2 regions of the Pseudodesulfovibrio indicus genome follow, and region 2 is predicted to be linked to the other one. Evidence: predicted binding sites of a transcription regulator. Region 2 holds the regulator's gene; the other holds the start of a gene.
The links. Region 2 encodes sigma-54, which starts transcription at its own class of promoters, with help from an activator protein. Its sites were predicted from a motif close to CTGGCACGGNNNNTGCTT; they were not measured.

Region 1: the regulator sigma-54 is predicted to act here: its motif matches at 6,508-6,525, upstream of AWY79_RS10680 (VgrG-related protein).

What each region holds. Positions count from the first base shown of each region.
Region 1 is NZ_CP014206.1:2,401,937-2,416,493, forward strand. Features, by position in the region: gene AWY79_RS10655 (glycosyltransferase family 4 protein) at 1-680, opposite strand, end outside; gene AWY79_RS10660 (glycosyltransferase family 2 protein) at 959-1,819, shown strand; gene AWY79_RS19360 (tetratricopeptide repeat protein) at 1,895-3,541, shown strand; gene AWY79_RS19365 (hypothetical protein) at 3,484-4,551, shown strand; gene gpmA (2,3-diphosphoglycerate-dependent phosphoglycerate mutase) at 4,624-5,370, shown strand; gene mutY (A/G-specific adenine glycosylase) at 5,383-6,477, shown strand; gene AWY79_RS10680 (VgrG-related protein) at 6,586-7,563, shown strand; gene AWY79_RS10685 (PAS domain-containing protein) at 7,618-8,586, opposite strand; gene AWY79_RS19550 (NFACT RNA binding domain-containing protein) at 8,729-10,258, opposite strand; gene dksA (RNA polymerase-binding protein DksA) at 10,286-10,648, opposite strand; tRNA gene AWY79_RS10700 (tRNA-Gly) at 10,873-10,947, shown strand; tRNA gene AWY79_RS10705 (tRNA-Cys) at 10,955-11,029, shown strand; tRNA gene AWY79_RS10710 (tRNA-Gly) at 11,034-11,108, shown strand; tRNA gene AWY79_RS10715 (tRNA-Gly) at 11,168-11,242, shown strand; gene AWY79_RS10720 (hypothetical protein) at 11,440-12,390, shown strand; gene AWY79_RS10725 (DMT family transporter) at 12,706-13,572, opposite strand; gene AWY79_RS10730 (metal-dependent hydrolase) at 13,569-14,557, opposite strand, start outside.
Region 2 is NZ_CP014206.1:2,586,722-2,601,278, forward strand. Features, by position in the region: tRNA gene AWY79_RS11595 (tRNA-Ser) at 36-131, opposite strand; gene AWY79_RS11600 (NifB/NifX family molybdenum-iron cluster-binding protein) at 473-865, opposite strand; gene AWY79_RS11605 (nucleoside deaminase) at 943-1,377, opposite strand; gene AWY79_RS11610 (phosphoribosylformylglycinamidine synthase subunit PurQ) at 1,439-2,254, opposite strand; gene AWY79_RS11615 (CTP synthase) at 2,428-4,074, shown strand; gene kdsA (3-deoxy-8-phosphooctulonate synthase) at 4,079-4,882, shown strand; gene AWY79_RS11625 (KdsC family phosphatase) at 4,875-5,399, shown strand; gene lptC (LPS export ABC transporter periplasmic protein LptC) at 5,400-6,017, shown strand; gene AWY79_RS11635 (LptA/OstA family protein) at 6,001-6,879, shown strand; gene lptB (LPS export ABC transporter ATP-binding protein) at 6,880-7,605, shown strand; gene rpoN (RNA polymerase factor sigma-54) at 7,846-9,264, shown strand; gene hpf (ribosome hibernation-promoting factor, HPF/YfiA family) at 9,299-9,841, shown strand; gene AWY79_RS11655 (PTS sugar transporter subunit IIA) at 9,844-10,293, shown strand; gene rapZ (RNase adapter RapZ) at 10,310-11,191, shown strand; gene AWY79_RS11665 (PTS sugar transporter subunit IIA) at 11,194-11,631, shown strand; gene AWY79_RS11670 (PTS sugar transporter subunit IIB) at 11,642-12,106, shown strand; gene AWY79_RS11675 (PTS sugar transporter subunit IIC) at 12,135-12,809, shown strand; gene AWY79_RS11680 (manganese-dependent inorganic pyrophosphatase) at 12,904-13,824, shown strand; gene AWY79_RS11685 (methyltransferase domain-containing protein) at 13,909-14,557, opposite strand, start outside.

The DNA of each region.
Region 1 (14,557 bases), 180 kb from region 2:
AGGAAGAGCCGGATGTTGGCGATCCCTTCGGCGCGCAGTTTGGCCACGGCGCGAATGGTCTCCTGGTGGCCCTTGACCCGGTCGAACCGGCCCAGCAACCCGACCACCAGGTCGTCCGGACCGAAGCCGAACTCCCGGCGCACCCGGTCGCGCCCGGTCTGGTCGAAGCGGAACCTCTCGGTGTCCACGCCGCCGTGTATGAGCCACAGCCCGTTGGGTGGGGTGCGCATCTTGTGCAGGAAATAATCGGCCATGCGCCGGTTGGTGACCACCACGGCGTCGGCCACGCCCGCGTGGAGCCAGCGGTTCAGGGCGTCGGAGCGGGGCGGGCGCTGGTCGCCGCGGGTGCGGACCAGCTTGTAGCGGAAGCCGAACAGCTTGAGCAGCCCCCAGAGGAAGAACCCTTCGCCCCGGTGGCAGTTGACGATGTCCGGGCGGTGCGTGCGCAGGAGTTGTATGATATGCTTGGCCGCGCCCGCGAAGCGCACGGGGTTGGTGGTGTTCAGGTCCACGGAAACGGTCCGCAGCCCCGCCTGTACGGCGGCGGCCTCGGACAGGGTTCCGGCCTGGGTCAGCACCAGGACCTCGTGGCCCGCGTCGGCCAGGAGCTTGCTCAAGGTGATGGCGTACCACGCCGTCGCGTTGAACCAGCGGACATTGATGACTTGGAATATTTTCATTGATTGCGCCTGGGTGGACTGTTGGGTACACAACATGACAGGTAGCGACACCGAACGCAAGGTTTTACCGGACTGTTGAAAAACGGCGATCTGCTTCGTTAAGTGAATTGTAGGCGAGTCTTCGAGCCGTACAAGATCTTATGACGTTGTTATGCGGCAAAAAGTTCAAACTCTCGCCTACAGGAACTGCCTTTCAATCTTGAATTTTTTTGCGCCTCGCATCTCGCCATTTTTGAACAGCCCGGATTCAAGATTATTTAAAGCTACTGGGGATATACATGAAAAACAGTCTTGTATCCATCATATTGCCGACTTTCAACCGGGCGGAATTCCTGCCTCGCGCGCTGGACTCGGTCCTGGCCCAGAGCTACGGCAACTGGGAGTGCCTCGTCATCGACGACGGCTCCACCGACGGCACGGACGCGGTCCTGGCCCGGTACACCGATCCGCGCATCACGAGCTTCCGCCAGGAGAACCAGGGGGTGTCCGGGGCGCGCAACGCGGGCATCGCCCGGTGCCGGGGCGACGTCATGGCGTTGCTCGATTCCGACGACGAATGGATGGAGCGCAAGCTGGAGGCCCAGCTCGGCTACATGGCGGACAAGGGATTCGAGATATCCCAGACCGAAGAGATTTGGGTCCGCAACGGCAAGCGGGTCAACCAGCCCGCCCGGTATGCCCGGCCCGAGGGTTGGTTCTTTGATGCCTCCCTGGAGATGTGCCTGATCAGCCCGTCGTGCACCATGTTCACCCGGCGCGCCTGGGAGGTCATGGGACCCTTCGACACGGCCATGCCGTCCTGCGAGGACTACGACATGTGGCTGCGCGCCTGCCTTCACTTCCCGGTGGGGCTGGTCCGGGAGCCGCTGACGGTCAAGCACGGCGGCAGGGCGGACCAGTTGTCCGTGTGCGTTCCCTGCGCCGACCTGCACCGCATACGGGCTTTGGTAAAAATCCTGCAAAGCCGAAAACTTGACGACGGGCAGCGCGAGTCGGCCCTGGACGCCCTGCGACGCAAGGTGGAGATATATATGCAAGGGTGCGAAAAGAGAGACAAAAAGGAAGAGGCAGACCGCGTTTGGACCCTGTTTTGCATGGTCCGCGACGGGAAAGAAATTCCCTTGAATACGTTGTCTTAGCGCATGCCGGGCGGTTGTTTTGCCCGCATGGTTTTCCATTTGCAATCAGACGCTGTCCGGGCGTAAGGTGAGCATGTGCCGATCCTAGCCAAACTCTTGGATAATCTCCCCGAAATCAGCCAGTCCAGGCTGGTGGCCTCCGGTTTCGGCGTCTGGCTGGCCTGGAGGGGCGACCTGAACAACACGGTCACCAACACCCTGCAGGAGTACGGCGCGCTGTGCGTGGCCAAGGACACGGATCAGGGACTCTGGTACTGCAACACCACCGAGGTTTTCCGGGCCATCGCCCGGCTCCAGGTCTGGGCCCGCGTGAACCCCATGCCCGTGTTCTGTCAGATCGTGCCCCTGACCTTCCTGGTGGGGTACGACCTGTCGCATTCGGTGTCGCTCTCCGTGGAGCTGGACCGGCAGAAGGTTGCCTCTCCGACCGCCTTCGAGGTGGTGGTTCACCCCAAGCTCAAGGACGAGGTCCACACCGTCCACGGCCTGACCACGGAATCCGCCGGGCCCATGGAGGGGCTGGCCAACGTGGAGTGGCTGCGGCTGGTGGCGGACCAGGGACTGGACTATGAATCCACCCGCCGCTGGTACTTCATCATCAAGCCGCTGGGAAAGATGTCCGACAAGGAGAGCATCCTCGGCTGGCGCGATTTTTCCGCGGACATCATCGAGGTGCTCCAGCGGCTCGGGCTGAAATACATTTCCGACATCAAGGAAGGGGCGATCCTCCTGCCCCTGGACAATTTCCGGCTCCTGTGGACCTTCTGCACCGAGATGATGAACCTCATCCGGCGCAACAAGGAGGCTGCGGACAAGAAGTACTGGCCCGTGGTCATGGTGGCCACCCCCCAGGCCAACCTGCCGTTTTCCTCGGACCTGCCCCGCAAGGTCGGCCTGGACTGGAACCGGATGACCCCGGATTTCCCGCACGTACGGTTCATGGACGGCTTCCTGCTTAACCCCTGGTTCCGCATGAACGAGGCCCGCTTCGGCACCAGTCAGATCAACCTCGATTCCTGGTGCACCCTGGCCCTGCGCGACGGCGAGGAGGGCATGGACTACGGCACCCTTCAGGTGCCCATGCCCAACGCCCTGGCCGGAGCGGAAGGCGCCGTCGAGTGCTTCTACTGCGGCCTGAAGAACCATCCGCCCTCCCAATGCCCGTCCAAGCGGCTGTCCGCGCCCCAGCCCCAGATCTGGCATCTGCTGGCCAAGACCAACCTGGACGATTTGGCCTCGGGCTTCGCGGGGCTTGATTCCGAAATCAGCGAAGGCAATTTCCGGGCCGACATCCAGCGGGTCATGGAGGAGCGCAAGGACGCCAAGAGCCTCACGGCCCGCGCGGTCTTCGAGATCAACGCTTCGGTTCAGCTGCGGACCCTGAAGCTGGTCTGGCGCAGCCGGAACAAGGAATGGGACGATGGCTTCAAGCAACTGGCCCCCCAGGAGGGCGAATACATCTGGGAGGCACTGGAAGCCCTGGAACAAGGGCAGATGGAGGATGCCGAGCGGCTGCTCAAGGAGGCGCAGGCCAAATATCCCAGGAGTTACCAGCCGCAGTCCCTGTGGGGTTACTGGTATCTGGAGCAGGGCGACCTGAGCCAGGCCATGTTCCATTGGCAGGAGGCGGAGCGCATGAGCTACACCCCCTGCAACAGGCGACCATGGCCATGCTCCAGGCGCGGCTCATGGAAGTGGAGGGCAACCTCAAGGACGCCGTGAACACCTACAAGCGGGTCAACACCGTTGCGCCCACCTGGGTGCAGCCGGTCTACCGGCAGGCGGTGTGCATGGTCAAGATGGGCTTCACCGGCCAAGCCATGGACATCCTCTTCGATCTCATCTCCCGCGACCCGAACATCTTCAACCGCATCCTGTTGGACCCGGAACTGGAGCGGGGCCGGGTGCAGCTCATGGGCGCGCTGTGGGAGAAATGGAACCAGGCCGAGACCACCGCCGAGGATATCCGCGAGGAGGTCAACTCCCTGACCGAGGACATCGCCAAGCGGTTCGACGAGGGGCATCCCTATTTCGAGACCGCCAACGAAGAGCTGGACCGGCTCAAGAACTTGAGCCTGACGAGCAACTACGTGGCCTACCAGCAGATGCTCAAGGGCACGGAGCGGTTCCAGACCGCGCTCAGCGCCGAGGTCAAGCGCGAGGTCAAGCGCATCAACGCCAACATCGAATATCTTTCCGACCGGTTGCGCGAAATCCAGCGGGAGGCCGCCTGGTTCCCGTTTCCCCGGCTGCTCCTGGAGTTCAACCGGGAGTTCAACTTCTGCGTGGACAAGATCAACTGGATCAGGACCCAGCACCTCAATGATGCGGACAACTTCCGCAAGTCGCTGAAATTCGTGGACGAGATCGAGGAGCACATCCACAGCCTCCAGGGCCGCCTCGTGACCCTGCGGATCGTCCGGGATTCCACGCTGTTCACCCTCATGCTCGGCCGCAATTTCATCTGGCTGGAGCTGGTCGGCCTGGGGCTGCTTCTGGTGGGACTGCCCGCGCTGATCTATTTCACCAAGGACATCCAGGGCAACTACATCCTGGACATGATCAAGGACGCCAATCAGCGCTGGGAGATATCCAAGGGGCTGGTCATCATCCTGAGCATCCTCTGTCTGGCCGTGGCTTCGGTCAAGAGCGCCCTGTCCTTCGACCGCCGCAAGCGCGAGCTTTTCGAGCAGATCGACGATGAAATCCGCAAGGCTTCCCGGCGGCGTTGATCCGACCCTTCCCAACAATCCCCCATCCGGGTTATGCTCCGTTTCGATAACCGGAATCGAAGCGGAGGAAACATGCACAAGCTGGTACTGATCCGACACGGACAGAGTGAATGGAACCTGGAGAACCGGTTCACCGGCTGGACCGACGTGGACCTGACCGAGCAGGGCGTCCGAGAGGCCCTGGACGGCGCCAAACTCCTCAAGGAGGCGGGGCTGACCTTTGACGTTGCCTACACCTCTGTGCTCAAGCGGGCCGTCCGCACCCTGTGGCGCGTGCTGGACGAGATGGACCTTATGTGGCTGCCCGTGCACCGCACCTGGCGGCTGAACGAGCGGCACTACGGCGCGCTTCAGGGGCTGAACAAGGCCGAGACCGCCAAGAAATACGGCGACGACCAGGTCTTTGTCTGGCGGCGCAGCTTCGACACCCCGCCGCCCGGGCTGGACCCAGGCGACGAGCGGTTTCCCGGCCGCGACCGGCGTTACGCCGATCTCGCCCCGGACGAGCTGCCGCGCTGCGAGAGCCTCAAGACCACCATCGAGCGGACCATGCCCTACTGGTTCGAGACCATCGCCCCCCAGGTACAGGCCGGGCGGCGGGTGCTCATCGTGGCCCACGGCAACTCCCTGCGCGGGCTGGTCAAGTACCTGGATTCCATGTCCGACGAGGCGATCACCACCCTGAACATCCCCACCGGGCTGCCGCTGGTCTACGAGCTGAACCACGACCTGACCCCCGTGCGCCATTACTACCTGGGCGATCAGGAGGCCGCGGCCAAGGCCGCCGAAGCGGTTGCCAACCAGGCCAAGGGAGGGTAACTCTACCCCGGCATGGACGGGAACGGATTCACCACACAACTCCTCGCCTGGTACGACGCGGGCAAACGGGACCTGCCCTGGCGGCGGGACCCCGATCCCTACGCCGTCTGGGTTTCCGAGATCATGGCCCAGCAGACCCAGATCGACCGGGTGGTGGAGTACCACAACCGCTGGATGGCCCGCTTCCCGGACATCCGCTCCCTGGCAGAGGCCGGGGAGGAGGACGTGCTCAACCTCTGGGAGGGGCTCGGCTACTACACCCGCGCCCGCAACCTGCACCGCGCCGCCGCCCTGGTCATGGACGAGTTCGGCGGCGATTTCCCCGCCGACTACGCGGACATCCGCGCCCTGCCGGGCGTGGGCGACTACACCGCCGGGGCCGTGGCCTCCATCGCCTTCGGATTGCCCGAGCCCGCCGTGGACGCCAACGTGCTGCGGGTCTTCGCCCGGCTCCTGGACGTGGCCGCACCGGTGCGCTCCAGGGAGGGGCGCGCGGTCATCGAGCAGGCCGTCCGCGAACTGATCCCCGAGGACCGGCCCGGCGACTTCAACCAGGCAATCATGGAGCTGGGCGCGCTGGTCTGCCGCAAGAACCCGGACTGCGCCGGCTGCCCCGTGCGCGACCATTGCGCGGCCCTGGCCCGGGGCACCGTGGCCGAGCGGCCCGTGCTGCCCGCGCCCAAGGAGGTCATCCGCATCGACATGGCCACCGGGGTGCTGCTCCACGAGGGCAGGGTGCTCATCCAGAAGCGCAAGCCGGACGACGTCTGGCCCGGTCTGTGGGAGTTCCCGGGCGGGTGCATCGAGCAGGGCGAGACCCCGGAGCTGGCCCTGGCCCGCGAATACATGGAAGAGGTGGAGCTGCGCGTGCGCCCGGTGGAGAAGATCACCGTGGTCCGCTACAGCTATACCCGCTACCGGGTGACCATGCACTGCTTCCTGTGCGCCTTTGACGGCGATCCCGCGCCCCCGGTCTTCAACGAGGCCGTGGAGGGCGGGTTCGTGCCTCCGGCGCGCCTCGACGGCTACGCCTTCCCCTCGGGCCACCGACGGCTGGCCGAGACCATGCGCGCCGACGTCCGCTTCGCCCATCTGTTCGATTCCTGATTTTTACACCATTCCAATCGGTTGCGCCGTTCGGCACAGCCCTTGCTTTTCCACCGTCGGGACCCTCTTTCGGGCCAATTTTTTGACGTTCAAAGGCAGGAGTGGAACATGTCCATTGGGAAGATCGGCGGATACGAGTTCATGCGGGCGGCGCGGCCCGCCACCGGCGACTCCGTGTCCGAGCAGAAACGGCTGGCGCACATCAAGGCGGCCTACGACAACCAGATGCGCATGACGCAGCACCTTTTCGGCGAGGCCGACCAGGGTGGGCACGGAGAGGACAATGCGTCCTCGTTCGACGTGTCCATGATCAACGACAACATGATGATGGAGGCGCTGTCCGTGATCTCGCGGATCATGCGCGAGGAGGCGGCGGTCCGCACCCCGTCCGCGCCCGCCGCCGGGGCCGCCCCGGTGCGGCAGGCCGGTCTGCCGGGCAACGGAAGGCGCATTCCCGGCGAGCTGTCCGCCCGGTTCGAGTCGGGAGACGCCGGGGTCGGGGCCATCGGCTGGGACCGCGTGGGCGGCACCTCCTACGGCAAATACCAGATCGCCTCCAGGACCGGGACCATGGACGAATTTCTGTCCTATCTCGACGGGCACAGGCCGGATTGGGCGGACCGGCTGCGCGCGGCGGGACCGGCGGATACCGGGGAGAAGGGCGGGGCCATGCCCGTGGAGTGGAAGGCCATCGCCGCCGAGGACCCCGTCGGGTTCGAGAAGGCCCAGCACGACTTCATCGCTTCCAACACCTACGATCCGGCCAGGGAGATGATCCTGCGCCGTACCGGGCTCGATTTCGACAACGCGCCGCCGGTCCTTCGCGAGGTCCTCTGGTCCACCTCGGTCCAGCACGGCCCCACGGGCGCGGCCAACATCTTCAACAAGGTCATCGACCGGTTCGTGGGCCACGGCCGCGACGAAGACTTCAACGCCATGCTCATCAAGGGCGTGTACGAGACGCGCAAGGATCAGTTCGGGGCCTCCACCGCGCGGGTGCGCCGGAGCGTCGCCAACCGCATGGACGAGGAGAAGAGCCTGGCCCTGAACATGCTCGAAAAGATGTCGGTCAACCGGATGGTCTAGGGGAGATTTCCGGGACGGAAAAAAAGGGAGCGCGGTTTGCCGCGCTCCCTTTTTTTACCAGTCGAGCAGCCGTTTCTGGCCCTGGAGCCGCCTGATCCAGCCCACCTCCTGGGTCACCTCGCAGACGCCGAGGTAGGTCCCGTCGTCCCCGTAGACCGGAAAATAGCGAATGAGGATGGTCTCTTCGCCCATATCGATCCAGAATTCCGCCTTGTCGTGGGTCCCCGCCTTGAACCCCTCGACGATCTTCTCCACCGTGTCCACGGACTTCTGCGGGTGGCATTTCTGCACCTTGCGCCCGACCACGGACCGGGTCCGGGCGAATATCTTGGGCTTGTCCAGCTTGTTGAAGTAGGCGACCGTGTCCTCGGCGTCCACGAAGGTGACCTCGAAGGGCAGGGTCTCCAGGATGCCGTGCAGCTGGTCCGGGGTGAGGTTTTCCACCAGCCGCGTGCGCATCTTTCCGACGCTCTCCATCTCCTCGATCATGGCCAGGAAATTTTCCTTGGCCCGGTTCCCGTAGGCGGCGAGGTCAATGGCGTTGAAGGCGTCCACCAGTCCGGCCCCTTCGTCCGGGGAGAGCACCTGGCGGCCCATGGCGTAGAGCACGTCGTTCTCCTTCCAGATGTGTTCCGCCCGGATGCGCAGATAGTCCATCCCCTCCCGGCAAAAGTTGTCCCTCTCCTCCGGAGAGAGGGTGTCGAGGCCGGGGACGGCGAGCATCATCCGGGCCAGGAGCTCGCGCTCGGCCTCGTGCTCGCGGAGCATGACCCCCAGGGGGCCGCCCTCCACCGGGATGCCCTTTTGGTGCATCAGCGGGAAGAGATGGTCCTCCTCCTTGCGGTTGTGGACCTTGTCCCCGAACTCCAGCAGGAAATCCAGTGCGCGGGTCAGCTGCGTCGGGTCGTGCCGTCCCTGTTCCAGGGCGTCGAGGTTCTGCTTCAGAACGGCCATGGCGCGTTCGATGAGCTCATGCTCGTGGACCAGGTAGGTGTCCCATTTTTCGAATTGTGCGGTCTCCATCTTAGCCTGCCTCGCTTGATCGTGTCCTGCGCGGCTGCCGCTCAGGGGCGGCGGGCGTGCCGATACGGCGGTTCCCGCGCAGGGGGGAGCCGCCATTCTCGGACTTTGCCTCGCCTCGGGGACGGTGTCCAGTCTTCAAGGATTATAAATCGACGGGGCGGGCCAGGGAGGTCTCCAGGCCGGGGTCCAGGTCCACGCGCAGGGTGCCTTCCTTGCGGTCCACGGCCACCTGGCCGAGGTTGAATCCCTTGACCTTGCGCACGTCCTTGACCAGGGCGTACATGACGTCCGCCTTACCGTCGTCCTTGCGGTAGCTCTTCAGTCCGCAGAGCACGGCGGCCTGGACCAGGCTCTGCTCCGGGACCGCCTGGCCGGGGTGGTCGCGCTTGAGGATGACGTGGGAGCTGGGGCCGTCCTCCACGTGGAACCAGTAGTCGAAGGGCGAGGCGGCCTTGCTCAGGATGTCGTGGTTGGCCTTCTTGTTCTTGCCCCGGATGACGGTGAACCCGTCCGTGGTGCGGAACAGGCTGACGGCCAGCCCCCGGAACCGCTTGGGCAGGGCGGCGGGGCCTTCGGAGCCGTCGGCTGCCTTGCCGGGCGCGGGCTGCGGGGTCAGGCTGCCTTCGTCGATGCGGGCGAGCTGCTCGAGCAGCTCGGCGCGGCGGCGGGCCACGTGGGGGAACCCGCGCTGCGCCTTGGACGCCAGCTTGAAATAGCGCTCCATGTTTTCGGTGGGCGAGAGGTGCGGATTCAGCGGTACGGTCATGGGGCCGTGCTCGGGGTGGGCCACGTCCACGGACTCCAGCCCCTCGGCGTCCTTGAACCGGTACAGCTCGGCCTGCAACGCCTCGGCCCGGACCTGTTCGTCGAGCAGCGCGCTCAGCCGCCCCTCCTCCTCGTCCAGCCGGGCCAGGTTGCGCTTCACCTTCTTGCGCAGCCGCTTGAGCTGGAGGGTCTGTCCCTTGTCCTCCTCCATTTCCAGCATGGGGAACAGGTCGCGTTCGCCGTAGGCCGTGGCCGCCTCCAGGGCGGACTCGAAGGTCTCGGCGTCCCTGGTCGCGGGCCAGGCCAGGGGCGCGGCCCATCCGTCGCCCTGGCGGGCCAGGTGGAAGGTCTCGGACGAACCGGTGGCCACGTTGAAATACAGCGCGTGGGCCTGGTCCTCGGGCAGCGCGGCCAGGGCCTGGCGCAGGGGCGGGGAGATGTGCGGGTATTCGCGCCAGATGTCCGGGTCGCCCAGGACGTCCTCCAGGGCGGGCCAGTCCGGCGCGTCGCCGAACCCGGCGGGCAATTCGTCCTCAAGGGACATCCCGCTGCGGCAGTCGAAAAGCAGGAAAGTCTTGCCGTCCGGGTCGGTGCGCGGGGAGAGGTGCAGGGCCAGGCGCAGGGAGGGCCAGTCGGCCACCGCGCCCAGTATCTTGCGGTTTCTCAGCCGCTTGCGGAACCACATGGCCATGGCCGGGGCGGTCTGCGGGTTGACCGGCTTGGTGTTGGACAGAAATAAATGGCCCGCCGGTCGGGCGGGCCTGAATATCAGATGCAGGGGGTGGCCCGGGTTCTGGATGTCGAGCACCCATACGCCGGGGGCCGGGCCGAATACCTTGTCGATCCGGCGGCCAGTAAGAGCGGGCGCAAGTCCGGCGCAGAGGAAGCGGAAAAAGTTGGCTTCCATGGCCGGTATGCGCAGAGAGGACGGCGGCTAGTCGCCGCGAACGGCCTCGTCTTCTTCCTGTTTGCTCTTGCAGTTGATGCAGAGCGTGGTCATGGGCCGGGCCTTGAGGCGCGGGATGGAGATGTCGTCGCCGCATTCCTGGCAGAGGCCGAACTCGCCGTCGTCGATGCGGTTGATGGCCTTCTGAATCTTCTTGATCAGCTTGCGTTCGCGGTCGCGCAGCCGCAGGGTGAACGCGCGGTCGCTCTCGGCCGTGGCCCGGTCAGCGGGATCGGCGTAGACTTCGCCCGACTCGGTCATGTCCTCAATGGTAGCCTCGCTCTTCTTGAGGATGTCGTCGAGCATGCCGTTAAGGGTTTCCTTGAAGTACTTCAGATCATTCGCTTCCATTATGAACCTCCCCTCTAGGAGTGGGCAGTCTGTTGAGGAGTCGCGGGTGTAACCCCTTTTTTAACGAATTAAAGCGCGTTGGTATACCAAAAAGGGTCTAAAAGTAAAGTCTTTCCATTAGGCCAAAAATTCCAGGGAGTTCATGTGTTCCCGATTCTCAAAAAAATTTAAAATACGCTTGACACCCAAAGGGGTCGCGGGTAAACAGTGGTTCGCTTTTGAGGGCGGGAATAACTCAGTGGTAGAGTGCAACCTTGCCAAGGTTGAAGTCGCGGGTTCAAATCCCGTTTCCCGCTCCAAAACGATGGCGACATAGCCAAGTGGTAAGGCAGAGGTCTGCAAAACCTCCATTCTCCGGTTCAAATCCGGATGTCGCCTCCACTCGGCGGGAATAACTCAGTGGTAGAGTGCAACCTTGCCAAGGTTGAAGTCGCGGGTTCAAATCCCGTTTCCCGCTCCAGGAGAACATGGCCGGTCTCGACGAGACCGGCTTTTTTAGGGCACAACCGCCGCATACGGGCGGGAATAACTCAGTGGTAGAGTGCAACCTTGCCAAGGTTGAAGTCGCGGGTTCAAATCCCGTTTCCCGCTCCAAGAGAACAAGGCCGGTCCCACGGGACCGGCTTTTTCTTTGTCCCCAGTTCTGCGGGTGTGTTTCTCCAACCTTCCGTAATGATTTTACTTCCAAAAAAGTGAAACTTTTTGGCGACAATCCGGCGCGCCCGGTATGGTCCCTGCACTGGTGATCGGGACGGCAACAATTTCCCGAAGCGAAACCCGTCCAGGACACCATGAGCAAGATAACCATTCCATACGAATCCGCCGGGAGGCGCGGCGCAGCGAGTCTGCTGACCGGTTCCCCCCTGGCCTCGGCGACCATCCAGGCCCGCAACTTCACGGCCATGGTCCATCCCCCGGCGCAGGCCATCGCCCCGGATTTCTATACCCGCGACTCCCTGGCCGCCGACGTGGAGCGGCTCTGCGATCCCGCCGAGCCGGTCAGCGACGCCCGGTTGCTCAATGTGGCGGTGAAGTACTTTTTTGCCTACGTGTTCGACGGCGCACACAACGACTCCGTGCCCTACGGCGAGCTGGCCGAGCTGTATGAGCGGTTCTCGCGCCACCAGTCCATGAACGAGCCGAATGACGACATCGAGACCATGAACCGGCTGCGCATGTGGTCCCCGGTGCTGCGCGTGCTGGCGGACGCCCCCCGGGCGGCCCACGTCATGCGCTCGGTCATCTGCCGCGAGAGCGCACCCCTGGCCGGGCAGCCGTTCATCGGCGTGGACATCGGAGCCGGAACCGGCGTCATGCTCCTGGCGCTCCAGATCCTGGCCCGCCGCTGCGGCTCTTCGGACGTCCAGACCCTGGGCTACCAGTTCGACCTGGTCTCCGGGGAGCGGACCCACGATATGGTCCACGCCCTGGGTGCGGGCAGCGTCATGCTCGCGGACCCGTCCCGCGCGAACGCCTTCAACCTCCTGCGGGGCCGGGAGATCGGCTTCGTGGCCAACGAGGTCCTTGCAGGGGTGCAGCAGTCCCTGACCGCGGGCAACTGCTTCCATAAATACAGGGCGTTTTTCTCGGCCGTGGGGGAGAGCGTGGAGCAGGCGATCTTTTTCCCGGAAGGGTTGATCGCCCACAGCGCGGCCAGCCGCGCCTCGGTGATCCTGGCCCGCGAGAACGGGTTCCAGCCCCCGGCGGAATACCTGGACGAGCAGTTCATCCCCAGGGGCTGATCCTGGAGGGCAAGGTCCTGCCCATGCACAGGCTCGGCGGGGATTTCTATCGCTACCTGACGTAGCCGGGATGCCTCCGGCGGCCAGGGCGCTGCCCTGGACCCGCTCAAGAACCTCTTGAAAGAGGTTCTTGAGAATCTCCAGAACTTTTTGGTGCCGCTTCGCGGGCCGTGCGTCAGCATGGTCCGCTATTTTTTGTTTATAGGTTGTATTTAACTTTTCTCCGCATCGAAGCACTTAATCCCGCGTCCGCGCCCCGCGCAGCGGCGGCAAAAATGTTCAGGAGGGAAGAGGGGGCCGGGGAAGTCGGCTCCATCAGCCCCACAGGGCGATGATGGCGGCTCCGGCGGTCATGATGGCGGTGCCGAGCAGCCGGTAGCGGATGCCGGTTTCCTTGAAGAGCAGCCAGCCGTACAGCACGGAAAGCAACCCTGCAGTCCGCTTGATGGTGATCATGTAGGCCGCCGCCGTCAGGTTCATGGCAAGGTTGTGGCAGGCGGCCTCGGCAAAGACGATCAGCCCGGCAACGAGACCGAGCAGCGGCCTGCGGGTGAGATTCTTGAGGGATGCCTTGCCCGTCAGGATCAGGATGAGGGTCAGCACAAGGCCGTACAGGGAAAAGATGACCAGGGCCGCGAACAGGGGCGAGGATTCGAGGATGATGACCTTGCCGCCCACCGAGGTCAGCCCGAACAGCACGGCGACCGCGAGCATGATGGCCGAGCCGGGTTCGTGCCAGACGGCTCTTATGGGGCCGAGCAAGCCGTATTTGGCCGAATCGAGATTGAGCACGTAGCCGCCCGCGACCACCAGGAGCATGCCCGTCACGCCGAGCGCGGAGAGGTGCTCGTCCAGGATGAGCCCGCCGGTCAGCAGCACGAAGACCGGGGTGAAGCTCAGGAAGGGCAGGGTCAGCGACAGGGGCGACAGGCGGATGGCCCGGTAATAGAGTATGATGGCGACCATGAGCAGCGGGAGGACCCAGGCCAGGTGCGGCAGGAACCCCGGTCCGATGGGCGGAATGTCGATGACCGGCAGGGCGGCGAGGAAGAACGGCAGCCCGTAGAAATAGGGGATGAGGCTCATCTCCCAGGCGGAGAGGTCCGAGAAGAACCGTTTGATGAACGCGGAGTTGGAGGCCATGAAAAAGGCGGCCCCCACGGACAGCAGGAACCAGGTCACTGGGTGCGGCCGCCGGAATCGGCGCGCGAGCTCACCCCGCCCTCGAAGGACCACGCCGTGATCCGCCCCTCGGGGTCGAGGCGCGCGGTCAGGGTGAAGGGCAGGGGGTGGCCGGAGTAGAACCGCGCGAGCACCGGGTTGGTGGAGGTGAAGCGCAGGTCGTGGAAGACCAGGGTCCGTCCGTCGCCGTCCGTCCTTTCGCTGTAATAGGGCCACTTGGAGAACCAGGCGTAGGTGGCGAACATGGAGACCTGCCGGCCCAGCTCGTCCAGGTACGCCTTGTCCGCGCGCCGGACGCGCAGCGGGGCGGCCGGGCCGTCGTCGCCGAACAGGTCGATGGTGTCCAGCAGGTAGTCCGGCCCGTCGGTGACCACCACCTTCCAGTAGCGCGGCGACAGGGCGTCCGGGGTGACGTGGACCTTGTCGTGGGCCACCCCCTTGCGGATCAGCTCCTCGGCGTACAGCTCCTGGAGCAGCGCCCCGCCCGCCATGTTGGCCAGGGGGTAGGCGAAATACCAGAGCATGCCGATCACGGCGATCAGGTGCCTGCGCCGCTTCGCGATCAGGGCCGCGCCGATGAGGGCGAGGGCGGTCAAGGTGAACAGCGGGTCGATGATGAACGCCCCGTCCAGGGCGAAACGGTGGTTGGAGAAGGGGGCCAGCAGCTGGGTCCCGTAGGTCGTGATCAGGTCGAGCCAGACGTGGGTCAGGGCCAGGACGTAGAACAGGGCGGCGCTCTTGAGATACGGCGTGCGCCGCGAGACGAGCTTGTATATCCCGGCCAGGACCAGGGCCAGGACCAGCGCGCCGAAAAACGAGGTGGAGACGCCCCGGTGATAGAGGAGATCGAACTCGGGGTCGGAGCCGCCGAAAAAGATGTCCGCGTCCGGCATCCATGAGGCGAAGACCGCGAAGGGCAGGAGATAACGCGCTTCGGGGAACCACTTCCGCGCGGCCAGCCCGCCCATGAGGCCGGAGGAGAGGT
Region 2 (14,557 bases):
GGGTTGCAGCAGCTGCTGCAACCCTTTCAATTTTCTGGCGGAGAGGGTGGGATTCGAACCCACGTACGGGCTATTAACCCGTAACTCGATTTCGAGTCGAGCGCGTTACGGCCGGACTTCGCTACCTCTCCTGGTGGCTCTCGCCGTTGTGGAATTGGGTATATAAACAGACTCGGCGCGGCTGGCAAGCAACTTTTGGGGTTGCGGGCGGTTGGAGGGGGGAATTGCCGGGAGCGGATTGTGGAGAAGATAGAGGAGAGGGTGGGGTGATTGGTGAGGAAAGAGGGAGCGGTCGAATGTCTTGGACAAGGGGGCCGAGGTTTGCCGGAGGTTGTGGTCCGTTGCGGTCGGGACGGTCGGGCTTCGGGCGGGCGGGGGGCGTGCGGGGTCGGTTGCGGTTGGTTGCGGAAACGGGAAAACGCCTTGCTGCGTGGGCAACAAGGCGTTTTGCGGTTTCGTTGGGGTCGGCGGTCTAGAGCGGCTTGAGGTGGCTGTGGCCCGGCTCGTCGTCGTGGTGGTCGCAGTCGTGGTGGTCGCAGGTGATCTGGTTGTCCTTGAGTTCGCCTTTGAGCCACTTGTTGATGACCACGTCGATGGGGCCGGAGCAGCCGCGAATGACCTCGATGCCCGCCTTCTTGAGAATGTTCAGCGCGCCCTGGCCCATATTGCCCGCGAGCATGACCTTGACGCCGCGCTCGGCCAGGATCGGGGCGATGTCGGATTTGCAGCCGCAACCCTGGGGCGATTCCATGCGCTCGCTGAAGACGATCTTGTTTTCCTCGTTGACCGTTATCAGGGTGTAATGGTCGCAGTGGCCGAAATGGTCGTCGATGTCGCCTTGGCGGGTGGGTAATGCTACTATCATGAGCTTCTCCTGAATATCTGAATGGGTTTCGATGGGAGCAAGTTAAGGCCCGTATCCCGATTGTAAAGGGCGGGCCGCTATTTTCTGCGCTCCAGGAAAAAACGCTTCAGCAGGGCGGAACATTCCTGGCCCATGACGCCCTCCACGGTCCACAGCCGGTGGTTGGCGAAGGGCAGGGCGCAGCCGTCCAGGTTCGAGACCAGGGCTCCGGCCCGCTCGTCCCTGGCCGCGAAGACCACTCCGGCCACGCGGGCGTGGAGCAGCGCGCCCGTGCACATCAGGCACGGCTCCAGGGTCACGGCCATGATGGTCCCGGTGAGCCGGTAGTTGCCCACGGCGGCTCCCGCCCTGCGCAGGCAGAGCACCTCGGCGTGGCCGGTGGGGTCGTTCAGGCCGATGGGGCCGTTGTGGGCCGAGGCGATCAGCGTGCCGTCCGGGGCGAACAGGGCCGCGCCGATGGGCGCCTCGCCCGCCTTGGCCGCCAGGCATGCCTCGCCGAAGGCCACGTCCATGAGACCGCGCCAGGTGGTCCCGGCGGGCGGCTTGGGCGCGGTGGGGCAGGCCACGGGCGGCCTACCTTTCCTTCAGATAGCGTACCCCGGCTTCGAGCATGGTCAGGCCGAGCGGGATGTCCGGGTCGGTGCCTCGGGTCCAGGACGGATGGTTGGTCTTGTGGTTGTAGGCCTCGGGGTGGGGCATGAGGCCCAGGATGCGCCCGGTGGGGTCGGTCAGCCCGGCGATGCCCAGCGGGGAGCCGTTGGGATTGTACGGGTACTCCTGGGTCACCTCGCGGGTCTGCGGGTGGACGTACTGGACCGCGATCAGGTTGTTGTCCTGCAACGCCTGGAAGGTGGCGTCGTCCATGGGGATGATCTTGCCCTCGCCGTGACGGATGGGCACGTCGAGGTATTCGATGCCCTTGGTGAACACGCAGGGCGAGGCGGGGTTTGCCTTGAGCCGTACCCAGCGGTCCTCGAACCGGCCGGAGTCGTTGTAGGACAGGGAAACCTGGCGTTCGAAGTATTTGCCGCCGATGGCCGGGAGCAGGCCGAGCTTGCAGAGCAGCTGGAACCCGTTGCAGATGCCGAGGATGATGCCGCCCTTGTCGAAAAATCCCTTCAGCTGGTCGAGGACGGGCTTTCCGTCCGCGTCGTTGGACCACCGCCAGCGCAGGGCCGCCGCCTGGGCCGCGCCCAGGTCGTCGCCGTCCAGAAATCCGCCGGGGCAGAGGAGGTAGTTGTAGTCGTCCATGCGGACGTGGCCCGCAGCGAGATCGGAAAAGTAAACGATATCGGCGTTATCCGCACCAGACTCCCGCAGGGCGTAGGCGGATTCCTTCTCGCAGTTGGTGCCGTATCCGGTGATGACGATGGCGTTGACGCGGGCCATGAAAATCTCCTCTTCGTATTGACTTTGTCGCAGTACCCTGCAAAATTTGCAAAGCAGCAATGTGCTGGACCGGAACATACGTGTCCGACGCACGACAGTCAACATGGCCCGCGAGCGAGGCGGGTTATGATATATCCTTCTAATTCAAGCTTAAATAAGGGGCTTTTCGACGTATGAAAACCAAGTTCATATTTATTACCGGTGGTGTTCTTTCCTCTCTGGGCAAGGGACTGGCCGCAGCATCCATCGGGGCTCTCCTTCAGGCCCGGGGCCTCAAGGCGACCATCCAGAAACTCGATCCCTACATCAACGTCGACCCGGGGACGATGAACCCCTTCCAGCACGGAGAGGTGTACGTCACCGATGACGGCGCCGAAACCGATCTGGACCTCGGTCATTACGAGCGCTACCTCGGCACCGCGCTCAGCCAGCAGAACAACTACACCTCCGGCTCCATCTACAACTCCGTCATCCAGAAGGAACGGCGGGGCGACTACCTGGGCGGCACCGTGCAGGTCATCCCGCACATCACCGACGCCATCAAGGAGGCGGTCATCAACCTGCCCAACGGCGAGGACGTGGCCCTGATCGAGATCGGCGGCACCGTTGGCGACATCGAAGGCCAGCCGTTCCTGGAGGCCATCCGCCAGCTCAAGAACGACCTGGGCAAGGAGAACGTCCTGTTCATCCACCTGACCCTGGTGCCGTACATCAAGGCCGCCGGAGAGCTGAAGACCAAGCCCACCCAGCATTCGGTCAAGGAGCTGCGCTCCGTGGGCATCCAGCCCGACATCATCATCGCCCGGTCCGAAGTGCGCCTGCCCGAGGACCTCAAGAAGAAGATCGCCCTGTTCTGCGACGTTGACCAGGACGCCGTGTTCACCGGCGTGGACGTGGACTCCATCTACAAGGTCCCGCTCGAATTCTACAACGAAGGCGTGGACCAGAAGATCGCCATTCTCCTGAAGCTGCCCGCCAAGAACGCGGAACTCGCCCCCTGGGAAAACCTCGTTCACAGCCTGGACAACCCCGAGGGGTCGGTCAAGATCGGCATCGTCGGCAAGTACGTGGACCTGACCGAGGCGTACAAGAGCCTGCACGAGGCGCTCATCCACGGCGGCGTGGCCAACGACGTCAAGGTGGAGCTGGAGTACGTCAACTCCGAGAAGGTCACGGCGGCCAACGTGGACAAGAAGCTCAAGGGGCTGGACGGCATCCTGGTGCCCGGCGGCTTCGGCTCGCGAGGCATCGAAGGCAAGATTTTGTCCATCAAGCACGCCCGCGAGAACAACATTCCGTTCTTCGGCATCTGCCTGGGCATGCAGTGCGCCTGCATTGAGTTCGCCCGCAACGTCATCGGCCTGGAGGGCGCCAACTCCGAGGAATTCGACAAGACCACCCCGCACAACATCATCTATCTGATGAAGGAGTGGTACGATTTCCGCACCAAGAAGACCGAAACCCGCTGCGAGGAATCCGAGAAGGGCGGCACCATGCGCTTGGGTTCCTATCCCTGCAAGCTCAAGAAGGACACCAAGGCCTTCGCCGCCTACAAGACCACGAACATCGACGAGCGGCACCGCCATCGCTTCGAGTACAACAACAAGTACATCGAGCAGTTCGAGCAGAACGGCATGGTCCTGTCCGGCACCGCTCCGGACGAGTCCCTGGTGGAGATCGTCGAGCTGCCCGGCCACCCCTGGTTCCTGGGCTGCCAGTTCCACCCGGAATTCAAGTCCAACCCCATGAACCCGCACCCGCTGTTCCGGGAGTTCATCAAGGCCTCTAAGGACGAAAAGGGCAAGAAGGGCAAGAAGTAATCCGATGGCAGACCTTTACGCAGCCAGCAAGTCCGGCCCGTTCATTCTGGCCGGACCCTGCGCCATTGAAAGCCGGGAGATAGCGCTCAAGACCGCCGACACCCTGGCCGGACTGGCCTCCAAGCTGAATATCCCGCTGGTCTACAAGAGCTCCTTCGACAAGGCCAACCGGACCTCGGTGACCAGTTTCCGGGGCCCGGGCATGGAAGAAGGCCTCAGGATCCTGTCCGAGGTCAAGGCGGCCACCGGGCTGCCCGTGGTCACGGACATCCACCACCCCGAGCAGGCCGCCCCGGTGGCCGAGGTGGCGGACGTGCTCCAGATTCCGGCCTTCCTCTGCCGCCAGACCGACCTGCTGGTGGCCGCGGCCGAGACCGGGCGTATCGTCAACGTCAAGAAGGGCCAGTTCCTGGCCCCCTGGGACATGCAAAACGTGGTCGGCAAGCTCCGCGCCGCGGGCAACGAGCACATCTGGCTCACGGAACGCGGCTCCACCTACGGGTACAATAACCTGGTGGTGGACATGCGCTCCTTCCCGCAAATGCAATCCTTCGGGGTGCCGGTGATCATGGACGCCACCCACTCCGTGCAGTTGCCCGGAGGGCTGGGCGGCGCGTCCGGCGGGCAGCGGGAGTTCGTCTCCGTGCTCGCCTGCGCGGCCGTGGCCGCCGGCGCGGACGGCGTGTTCATGGAGGTCCATCCGGACCCGGACAAGGCGCTCTGCGACGGCCCCAACTCGCTGCCTCTGGCCCAGGTGGAATCCCTGCTCCGGAAGCTCCTGGCCCTGTGGGAGGTCGCCCGTGGCTGACGCCTCCCTGCTCGCGAAAAACATCAAACTGCTGGTGCTCGACGTGGACGGCGTCCTCACGGACGGCGGTTTGTATTACGGCGACGACGGCATCGCCATGAAGCGGTTCAGCGTCCAGGACGGGCTGGGCATCAAGATGGCCCAGGCCGTTGGACTGGAGATCGGCGTCATCACCGGCCTGGACCAGAAGCCGGTGGAGGCCCGGGTGCGCGAACTGGGCATCCGGCATTATCACTCCGGCAAGCACAAGAAGGTCCCGCTGTTCGAGGACATCTGCGCCAAGGTGGGCGTGGACCCGTCCGAGGCCGCCTACATGGGCGACGACTGGATCGACCTCGGCCCCATGGCGCGGGCCGGTCTGGCCCTGTGCGTGCCCAACGCCGTGCCGGAGGTCATCGAGGCCGCCGACTGGGTGTCCACCCGCAAAGGCGGGAACGGCGCGGTCCGCGAGGCCATCATGTTCATCCTTGAGGCCCGAGGTCTCAAGGAGCAGGCCCTGCAACGCTGGGTGGACTAGATGAAAGGGCGTCCCGCGCTGACCCTGTTCCTCATCTTTGCCTTCGGCCTGCTGCTCGGCCTGGGCATCAATGCGGTCTTTTTCTCCGATCCCATCGTGGAGCCCGACACCACCGCTGAATCCACCCCGGCCTCGCGCCGCCAGTTGTTCGAGGACGCGGACGTGTCCGCCGAGGACATCGAGCTGGTCCAGGGCAAGCAGGGGAGCATGGACTGGAAGCTCCAGGCCAAGACCGCCAAATACAACCAGGGGCTGGGGCTGATCGCGGTGGAATATCCGCAGCTGACCGCCTTTTTCGGCGAGGATCGCCAGGAGGTTTACGTCCGCGCCGATCGGGGCGAGGTGGACCAGGAGAACGACAACCTGACCTTGTACGACGGCGTGAGCGGACGGTTCGGCGACATCGCCCTGGATGCCCAGCAGCTTGATTATGTGGGCGCGATAGGTAAGGTGTACCTCAAGGGCGGGATCACCGTGCGCCGCCCGGACATGACCATCCAGGCAAAGGCCCTGGAAATAGACCTGGTGGCCCGCCAGATGGTGGCTGCCGGGGGCGTCGAGGCGCTGCTGGCCCCGGAGGGGCTGGAGAGGAGTCCTCTGAATGAAAACAAGGAATAAGACGTTGCTGAAGACGTTTCGCTGTCTGTTTTTCGTGCTGGCGCTGACCGCGCTGCTGGTCCCCGTCTCCGCCGTCGCCCAGGACTGGGGCGAGGTGCGCGAGGCCACGGTCAACCTCAACGTGCGCAGCAAGCCGGACCGCTCCGGCGAGCACGTCCTCACCCTGACCAAGGGCGAACGGGTGCGCACGGACTTCGCCACGGACGGCTGGGTGGCCATTTTCCGGCTCGACCAGGCGGACCGCGACGAGACCAAGGCCCTGGGCTACGCCAACGCCAAGTTCCTCAAGGTCGTGCCAGCCGAAGCCGTTGTCGCTGCAAAGCCCGAACCCCAGCCCGAACCCGCGCCTGTCGCGGTCGAGTCCGGGGAAGGGGAGGTCAAGGCCGAGGTGGCCGCGACGCCGCCGCCCGCGCCCGTCCAGGCGGGCACGGACCCGAACCGGCTTCCGGTGAAGATCACCTCCGACCGCATGGTCTACGACGAGTCCGGCAAGGTCGTGTCCTTCGTGGGCAACGTGGTGGCCGAGCACGGCGAGCTGACCCTGTGGGCCGACAAGCTCTCCGCCTACCTCTCGGACAAGGATAAAAAGAAGTTTTCCGCCGACAGCGTGGACCGCATCGTGGCCGAGGGCAATGTCCGGGCCAAGAAGGGGACCACCGAAGGGTCCTGCGGCAAGCTGACCTACTTCGTCGGCCCCCAGCTGCTCAAGATGGAGCAGAGCCCGCTGCTTCAGGACGGCCCCAATTCCCTGACCGGCGAAGTGATCAACTTCCACGTCCGGGACAACCGGTCCGAGGTCATCGGCGGCGACCAGCGGGTCAAGGCGATCTTCGTTGCTCCCGGCAGCATGAAGGTGCAGTAGATGGCCACCGGTCTTCGAGCCACGAACCTGTCCAAGCGGTACGGCCAGAAAGAGGTCGTGCACGGCATCGACATCGAGCTGAACAAGCGCGAGGTGGTCGGGCTGCTCGGCCCCAACGGCGCGGGCAAGACCACGACCTTCTACATGTTGGTGGGCATCGTGGCCCCGAACACCGGCCAGGTGGTCCTGGGGGACGAGGTCCTGACCGGCAGGCCGCTCCACGAGCGGGCCAGGCTCGGCGTCAGCTACCTGCCCCAGGAGAGTTCCATCTTCAAGAAGCTGACCGTGCGTCAGAACCTGGAGATCATCCTCGAGCAGACGGCCATGAATTCGCGCCGACAGCGGGCCAGGGCGGATGAATTGATGGAGATGTTCACCATCACCAAGCTGGCGGACCAGGCTGCCATGTTCCTGTCCGGCGGCGAGCGGCGGCGCCTCGAGATCGCCCGCGCCCTGATCCTCGACCCGCAGTTCATCCTCCTGGACGAGCCGTTCGCGGGCATCGACCCCATCGCGGTCATCGACATCCAGGAGATTATCTCGGTGCTCAAGTCCATGGACATCGGCATCCTGATTTCGGACCACAACGTTCGTGAAACGTTGAATATCTGCGATCGCGCCTATCTCGTCTACGAGGGCACGGTCATCCTCGAAGGGTCGCCGGAGGAAATCGTCAAATCGAGCCGGGCCAGGCAGATTTACCTGGGCGAAGACTTCCGGCTCTAGCCGCGAAACCGCGCATTTTTTGCGCTTTCCGGATTTACACGGTTCCCAAAGGTTGGTACACTTTTTTCATACTCGCGTATATCCGCTGGATTATTAATGGAAACAGGACGTTAACACAATTGTGTTGCGTCCTTTTCTTGCATGTGGCATAGTTGAACCGAAAAAAACTTCCCGCAGCCGGGAAAAAAGTAAAAATATCCGGCGAGCGATATTGTGAAACCGTAAAGCGAGCAGGGAATCATGGGATTGGAACTTCGGCAACAGCTCAAGCTCACACAGCAACTGGTCATGACGCCTCAGTTGCAGCAGGCCATCAAGCTGCTGCAGCTCTCCCGTCTGGAGCTGCTGGAAACGGTACAGCAGGAACTATTGGAAAATCCGTTCCTGGATGAGACCGAGCCCGAGGTGGAACCGCAGGAAACGCCCGACCCACGGGAAGTCCTGACCGAGGCCCAGGCCGAGGAAGAGCTGGTCCGCACCGCCGATTGGGAAAACTATCTCGGCGAATTTTCCTCGACCTCCAAGCAGGCCCTGTCCCGGGACTCCGAGATTCCGGAGGAGGGGATGTCGTTCGAAGCGCGCCTTGCCTCCAAGCCTTCGCTGGAAGGCCACGTCACCTGGCAGATGCGGCTTTCGGATTTCACGGAGCACGAAGTGGCCATCGGCGAGGTCATCCTCGGCAACATCGATTCCAACGGCTATCTCCAGGCCTCCATGGAGGAGCTGACCTCCATGATTCAGGCCACCGACGAAGAGGTGGAGTCGGTCCTGATGCGCATACAGCGCCTGGACCCCGTGGGCGTGGCCGCCCGTTCCCCCCAGGAGTGCCTGCTGGTTCAGATGGAAGTCCTGGGCTACGACGATCCGACCCTGGTCTCCCTGGTGCGCGACCACCTGGAAGACCTGGAGAAGAACCGCTACAAGCCGCTGGCCCGCAAGTTCAAGATCACCATGGAAGAGCTCAAGGACTACCTCGACACGATCCAGACGCTCGACCCCATGCCCGGCGCCAGCTTCTCCAGCACCGAGCCGCACTACGTCTCGCCCGACGTCTTCGTCTACAAGTATGGCGAGGACTTCGTCATCATCCTCAACGAGGACGGGCTGCCCCGTTTGCAGATGAACAGCTTCTACATGGATTCCATGAAGGGCGCGGCGGACAAGGAGAAGGAATATTTCCAGGAAAAGATGCGTTCCGCCGCATGGTTGATGAAAAGTCTGTACCAGCGGCAGCGAACCCTGTATAAAGTAGTCGAGTCCATTGTCGGCTTTCAACGGGGGTTCTTCGAGGAAGGCGTGACAAAGCTCAAACCCTTGATCCTCAAGGAGGTCGCGGAAGACATCGAGATGCACGAATCCACCGTGAGCCGGATCACGACCAACAAGTACGTTTCAACCCCCCACGGCATCTACGAGTTGAAGTTTTTCTTCAACTCCGCCCTGGACCTGAACGACGGTTCCCAGGTGGGCTCGGAGAGCGTGAAAGCGCTCATCAAGCAGATGATCGCGGATGAAGACACGAAGAAACCGCTCAGCGATGAACGGATCGGCGAGATCCTCAAGGAGAAACTTGACGTGAACATCGCCAGGCGCACGGTCGCCAAGTACCGTTCGGCAATGGGTATTGCTTCGTCATCCAAGCGCAAGCAGTATTTCTAGTCTGCTTGCCGGACACACAACCAGGAGGCAGCGTATGAACATCAGCTTCACTTTCAAGAACTTTGAGCCGTCCGATCACCTCAAGGGTTACGCTGAAAAGCGTTTTGAAAAGGTTGCGAAGTACGTTTCCGATGCGGAAGCAGATCTCCAGGTGAACCTGCTGGTCGAGAAGTTCCGCCACAAGGCGGACGTGATCCTCAACTCGGATCGCATTCACATCTCGGCCTACGAGGACTCCGAGGATATGTATTCCACCATCGACATGGTCCTGGACAAGCTGGAAGCCCAGCTTCGCAAGATGCGCGAGAAGATGAAGAACCGCCCCAGACAGGCGCGTCCCAATAAGATGGTGCAGATGAACTACATCTCCTTCGATGAGATCGGAGCCGGAGCGGCCCCGACCATCGTCGGCACCGACGCATACGAGCCCAAGCCCATGTCCGTGGACGAGGCCGCCATGCAGCTGGATGCCCTGGAGAACGAGTTCCTGGTCTTCCGCAACGCGGAAACCGAAGGCGTCAACGTTATCTACAAGAGAAAGAACGGCGATTACGGCCTCATCGACCCCGGAAACTAAGCATGAAACTCAGTGATTACCTGGCGAAGGAACTGATCCTTCCCGAGCTGCAGTCCGAGACCAAGTCGGACGTACTCAATGAACTGGTCGCCCCCCTGGGCGAGATATATCCCGAGATGGACACGGACCTAGCGGTCCGTGTCCTTCTCGATCGCGAGCGCCTCGGCTCCACCGGCATCGGCGACGGTATCGCCATCCCCCACGGCAAGCTGGAGAACCTGGAAAAGGTCATGGTCGTGGTCGGGCGAAGCCGAAAAGGAGTCGAGTTCGAAGCCCTGGACCACAGCCCGTGCGGCATCTTCTTCCTGGTCCTGGCCCCGGAACAGGTGGCGGGCATGCACTTGCGCGTGCTGGCCCAGATCTCCCGGCTGCTCAAGGACGAGGAGTTCCGCAAGGCGTTTCTCGCGGCCGACGGGTTCGACGGCCTCTGGTCACTCCTCAAGGACGTCTAAAACCCGGCAGGCCGTTTTGACCCCGACAAATCCCTTTCCCGTCGTCATCGTCACCGGGCTCTCCGGTTCCGGGAAGTCCACCGCCCTCAGGGTGTTCGAGGACCTGGGATTCTTCTGCATCGACGGGCTGCCCTGCGAGATGTCGCCCAAGCTGGCGGACCTGATCCTCAAGTTCGACACCAAGTATCGCGGGTTGGCGCTCGGCATGGACCTGCGCCAGTTCGAGTTCGTCAACGGCTGGGACGAGGCGTTGCAGGGATTCGCCGATCTCGGCATCCTGCCCCAGGTGGTCTACCTGGAGGCCAAGATGGGCGAGCTGGTGCGGCGCTATGCCACCACGCGGCGGCCCCACCCGTTGGAGAGCCGCAACCTCGGCCTGGAGCAGGCGCTCGAGATGGAGCGCGAGCTGCTCGAACCGGTCCGCTTGGCCGCGGCCCTGGTCATCGACACCACGCATTATTCCATCCACGACCTGCGCCGGGTGATCCAGACCAAGTGGTCGGCCATCGAGGAGGCGGGGAAGGGGATGCGCGTTCATATCATCACCTTCGGCTTCAAGTACGGCGTGCCGTCCGAGGCTGACCTGGTCTTCGACCTCCGCTTTTTGCCCAACCCCTATTTCGACGAGAACCTCCGGCCCCTTTCCGGCCTGGACAAGGCGATCTCCGATTACGTCCTGGACAACCCGGTGGGGGAGGGGTTCATGCAGCACCTGCTCGATTTTCTGACCTACACCCTGCCGCTCTATGCGGACGAAGGGCGGTACCGGATCACCCTCGCACTGGGCTGCACCGGAGGACGCCACCGGTCCGTTTCCGTGGCCGAGTCAGTGCTGGCATCCCTGAAGAAAAAAGGGTATACGGCAACGATTGAACATCGACACATGGAACTCGGCTAGACATGGCGGCACAGACTGAAAAGAAGAACGTTCCCATCGGCGTAGTCCTGGTCACCCACGGCACACTCGGCGAGACCCTGCTCAGGGCCGCGGAAATGGTCATGGGTGCGCAGGAAAACTGCATCGCCATCGGCGTGGACGTGAACAAGGGCGTGGACGAGACCCTGGAGGCCGTGCGCAAGGCGATCCAGTCCGTGGAGAAGGGCAACGGCGTCGTGGCTCTGACCGATCTCTTCGGCGGTTCGCCCACCACCATGTCCCTGTCATTGATGAAGTCCGAGAACCTGGAGGTCATCACCGGGGTCAACCTGCCCATGCTGGTGGCCACCCTCCAGTCCCGCACCATGAAGCTGCCCGCACTGGCCGAGAAGGCCATGGAAGCAGGGCAGCAGGGCATCAAGGTCGCAGGGGCGATGCTGCGCAGAAAAGCAAAAAAGTAGGGTGCCCGCCGTGTTTCTCGTTCGCATAGACAACCGCCTGATTCACGGCCAGATCATCGAAACATGGCTGCCCTACACCGGAGCCAAGTCCGTCATCGTCGCCAACGACGACCTCGCTCACGACATTCTCCAGCAGGAGATCATGTCCCTGGCCATCCCCCAGACCGTGGACAGCACCTTCGTCTCCGTGGACGAGGTCCAGGGCGTGGTGGCCGGTTCCGCAGGCGATTCCGCCGAGCCCGAGGCGATCATTCTCTTTTCCAGCTGCGCCGACGCCCGGCGCGCCTTTGATTCCGGCTTCGGTTTCCACGTGCTGAACATCGGAAACGTCCACTACAGCCCCGGCAAGCGGCAGATATCCCCCAGCGTGGCCCTGTCCGTGGAGGACGAGAGCTGTCTGCGGCACCTGAACAGGAAGGGCGTGGAGCTCGACTTCCGCTGCGTTCCCAACGACCCGGTGCAGGTGAGGTTCTGATGTCCGCGCTGCTGTTGCATCCGCTGGCCTGGTTTGCGGGGGTCGCTTTTTTTTTGCCCTCTTCTCCCTGTGCCGCACGGCCTTAAGCCTCGGACTGCTTGAGCGCCCCCTGGTTGTCGGCTTCTTCTGGGGCGCGGCCACCGGAGAATACACCACCAGCCTGTACATCGCCATTTTCTTCGAGTTGTTCTGGCTCGACCTCATTCCGGCCGGGACGTACATCCCCCCGCACCTGACAGCCGCGACCTTCTCGGCCTTGACTCTGTCCACCTATTTCGGCCTGGACCAGCCCTCCAAGATCATGCCCGTGCTCTTCGCCAGCATGCCGCTGGCCTGGCTCGGGGCCAGGTTGGAAGGGTGGTTGCGCGATCGGGAACAAGCCAGTTACAACGCCATGCTCAACTGGGCGCGCAATCCGCGCTCCATGCACACCCCTGGGACCATCATCCTGCGCTCCATGGGCAGGAACCTGTTTATCAACTGGGGCGTGTTTTTCGCTGCCGTTTTCACGCTCAAACTGTGTTTTCAGCTCTTTTACGACCTGTATCCCACCGCTTTTTCCCATCTGGGAGTGACCTGGGCGCATTTGTGGGTCGCCGCGTCCCTCGGCGGCCTCATGGCGCTGCGCCAGAAACGGGCGTATGTCGTTCTCGCAACGGGCATTCTTATTTTTGTGCTTTTCTTGCTTTGGCCGCGCTTTTAGCTTGGCAGTCGAAGATGTTTGTGATATTCGTCACATTCTATTTTGAACGGATGTATCCCTTGTTATATGGATAATTCAATTAGGAGGACTTGATATGGCTATTTTGGTTGTTGGACACAAAAACCCCGATACCGACACTGTCGCTTCCGCGATTGCTGCCGCCGACCTGTACACCAAGCGTGGCATGGACGCCAAGGCCGTCACCCAGGGCGAAATCGCTCCTGAGACCGCCTTTGTTCTCGAGAAGTTCGGCTTTGCCGCTCCCGAGATCGTCGCCGACGCCACCGATCAGAAGATCATCCTGGTGGACCACACCGACATTTCCCAGACCATCGACAACCTGGACAAGGGTGAGCTCGTGGCCGTCGTCGACCACCACAAGCTGGGCGACGTCACCACCCCCGGTCCCCTGGAAATGTGGGTCTGGCCCGTGGGCTGCACCGGCACCGTCCTGAAGTCCATGTACGACTTCTACAACGTCGAGATCCCGGCCAACGTCGCCGGTATCCTGCTCTGTGCCATCCTGAGCGACACCGTCATGTTCAAGTCCGTCACCTGCACCGACGCCGATAAGGATGCCGTCGCCGCCCTGGCCAAGATCGCCGGCGTCGCCGATGTCATGGCTCTGGGCATGGAGATGTTCAAGGTCAAGTCCGCCGTTGACGGCGCTTCCGCCAGCGACCTGGTCTTCCGCGACTACAAGGACTTCGACATGTCCGGCAACAAGGTCGGCATCGGCCAGCTGGAAGTCGTGGACCTGTCCATGCTGGACGCCCACAAGGCCGCCCTGCAGGCCGAGATCGAGAAGGTCAAGGCCGATGGCCGCCACTCCGTCTTCCTGCTGCTGACCGACATCATGAAGGAAGGCTCCGAGATGCTCATCGCCTCCGACGATCCGGCAGTGGTCGAGAAGGCCTTCGGCATCGCCACCAAGGGCGAGCCCGTCTGGCTGGACGGCGTCATGAGCCGCAAGAAGCAGGTCGCCCCCAACTTCATCAAGGCCTTCGAAGGCTAAGCTGAAGCTTACTGATTAGTGCGCAAAGTCAGGCCCGCCAGCGTTGTGCTGGCGGGCCTTTTGTTTTTTTGGGGGGAACGACGGCTATTGCCTGAAGGCGTGGACCACGTGGACCGGGTCGCTGACGCCGCGGGTCTCCAGGAAGTGGCGGTCGGCCTGGGGCCGCCAGTCGTTGCGCACGCTTTCCGCGCCCATGGGACCGCCGAACCCCGCCTCTTCCAGCAGTTGCAGCAGATATCCCACGCGTTCGAACTCATGCAGTTCGGTCCAGCCGCGCGTCGTCTTGGTGGGGAACCAGCGATTGGAGACGCCGATCAGGATCACGCCGCCCGGCACCAGGCGTTGGGCGGCCTCCCTGAGTACGGCCACGGGGTCGGCCAGGTATTCGACGGACAGGCTTACGACCACCGCGTCAAAGGGACCGGAGAGGGGGATGGCCGGGTCCAGGTTCAGATCGTGGACCGCGATCTCCGCCAGGGCCGTGTTGGCCTCCATCTCCTCGCGATTCATGCCCAGGCCGGTCACGTCGAGCTCAAGGCCGCTCGGCAGGTGGGACTGCACGCTGCTCATCAGGTCGAGAACCTTCATCCCGGATTCGAGGAACCGGCCGTACATGGCCGCGAGATTGTCCCCGGCAGTGTCGTCCACATGGCCCACGAAGCGCGGCGCGGCATAGAAACGGCCGTCATCCTCGTCGTCCCTGTCCAGGAATCCCGGGGTAATGAATTCGGTC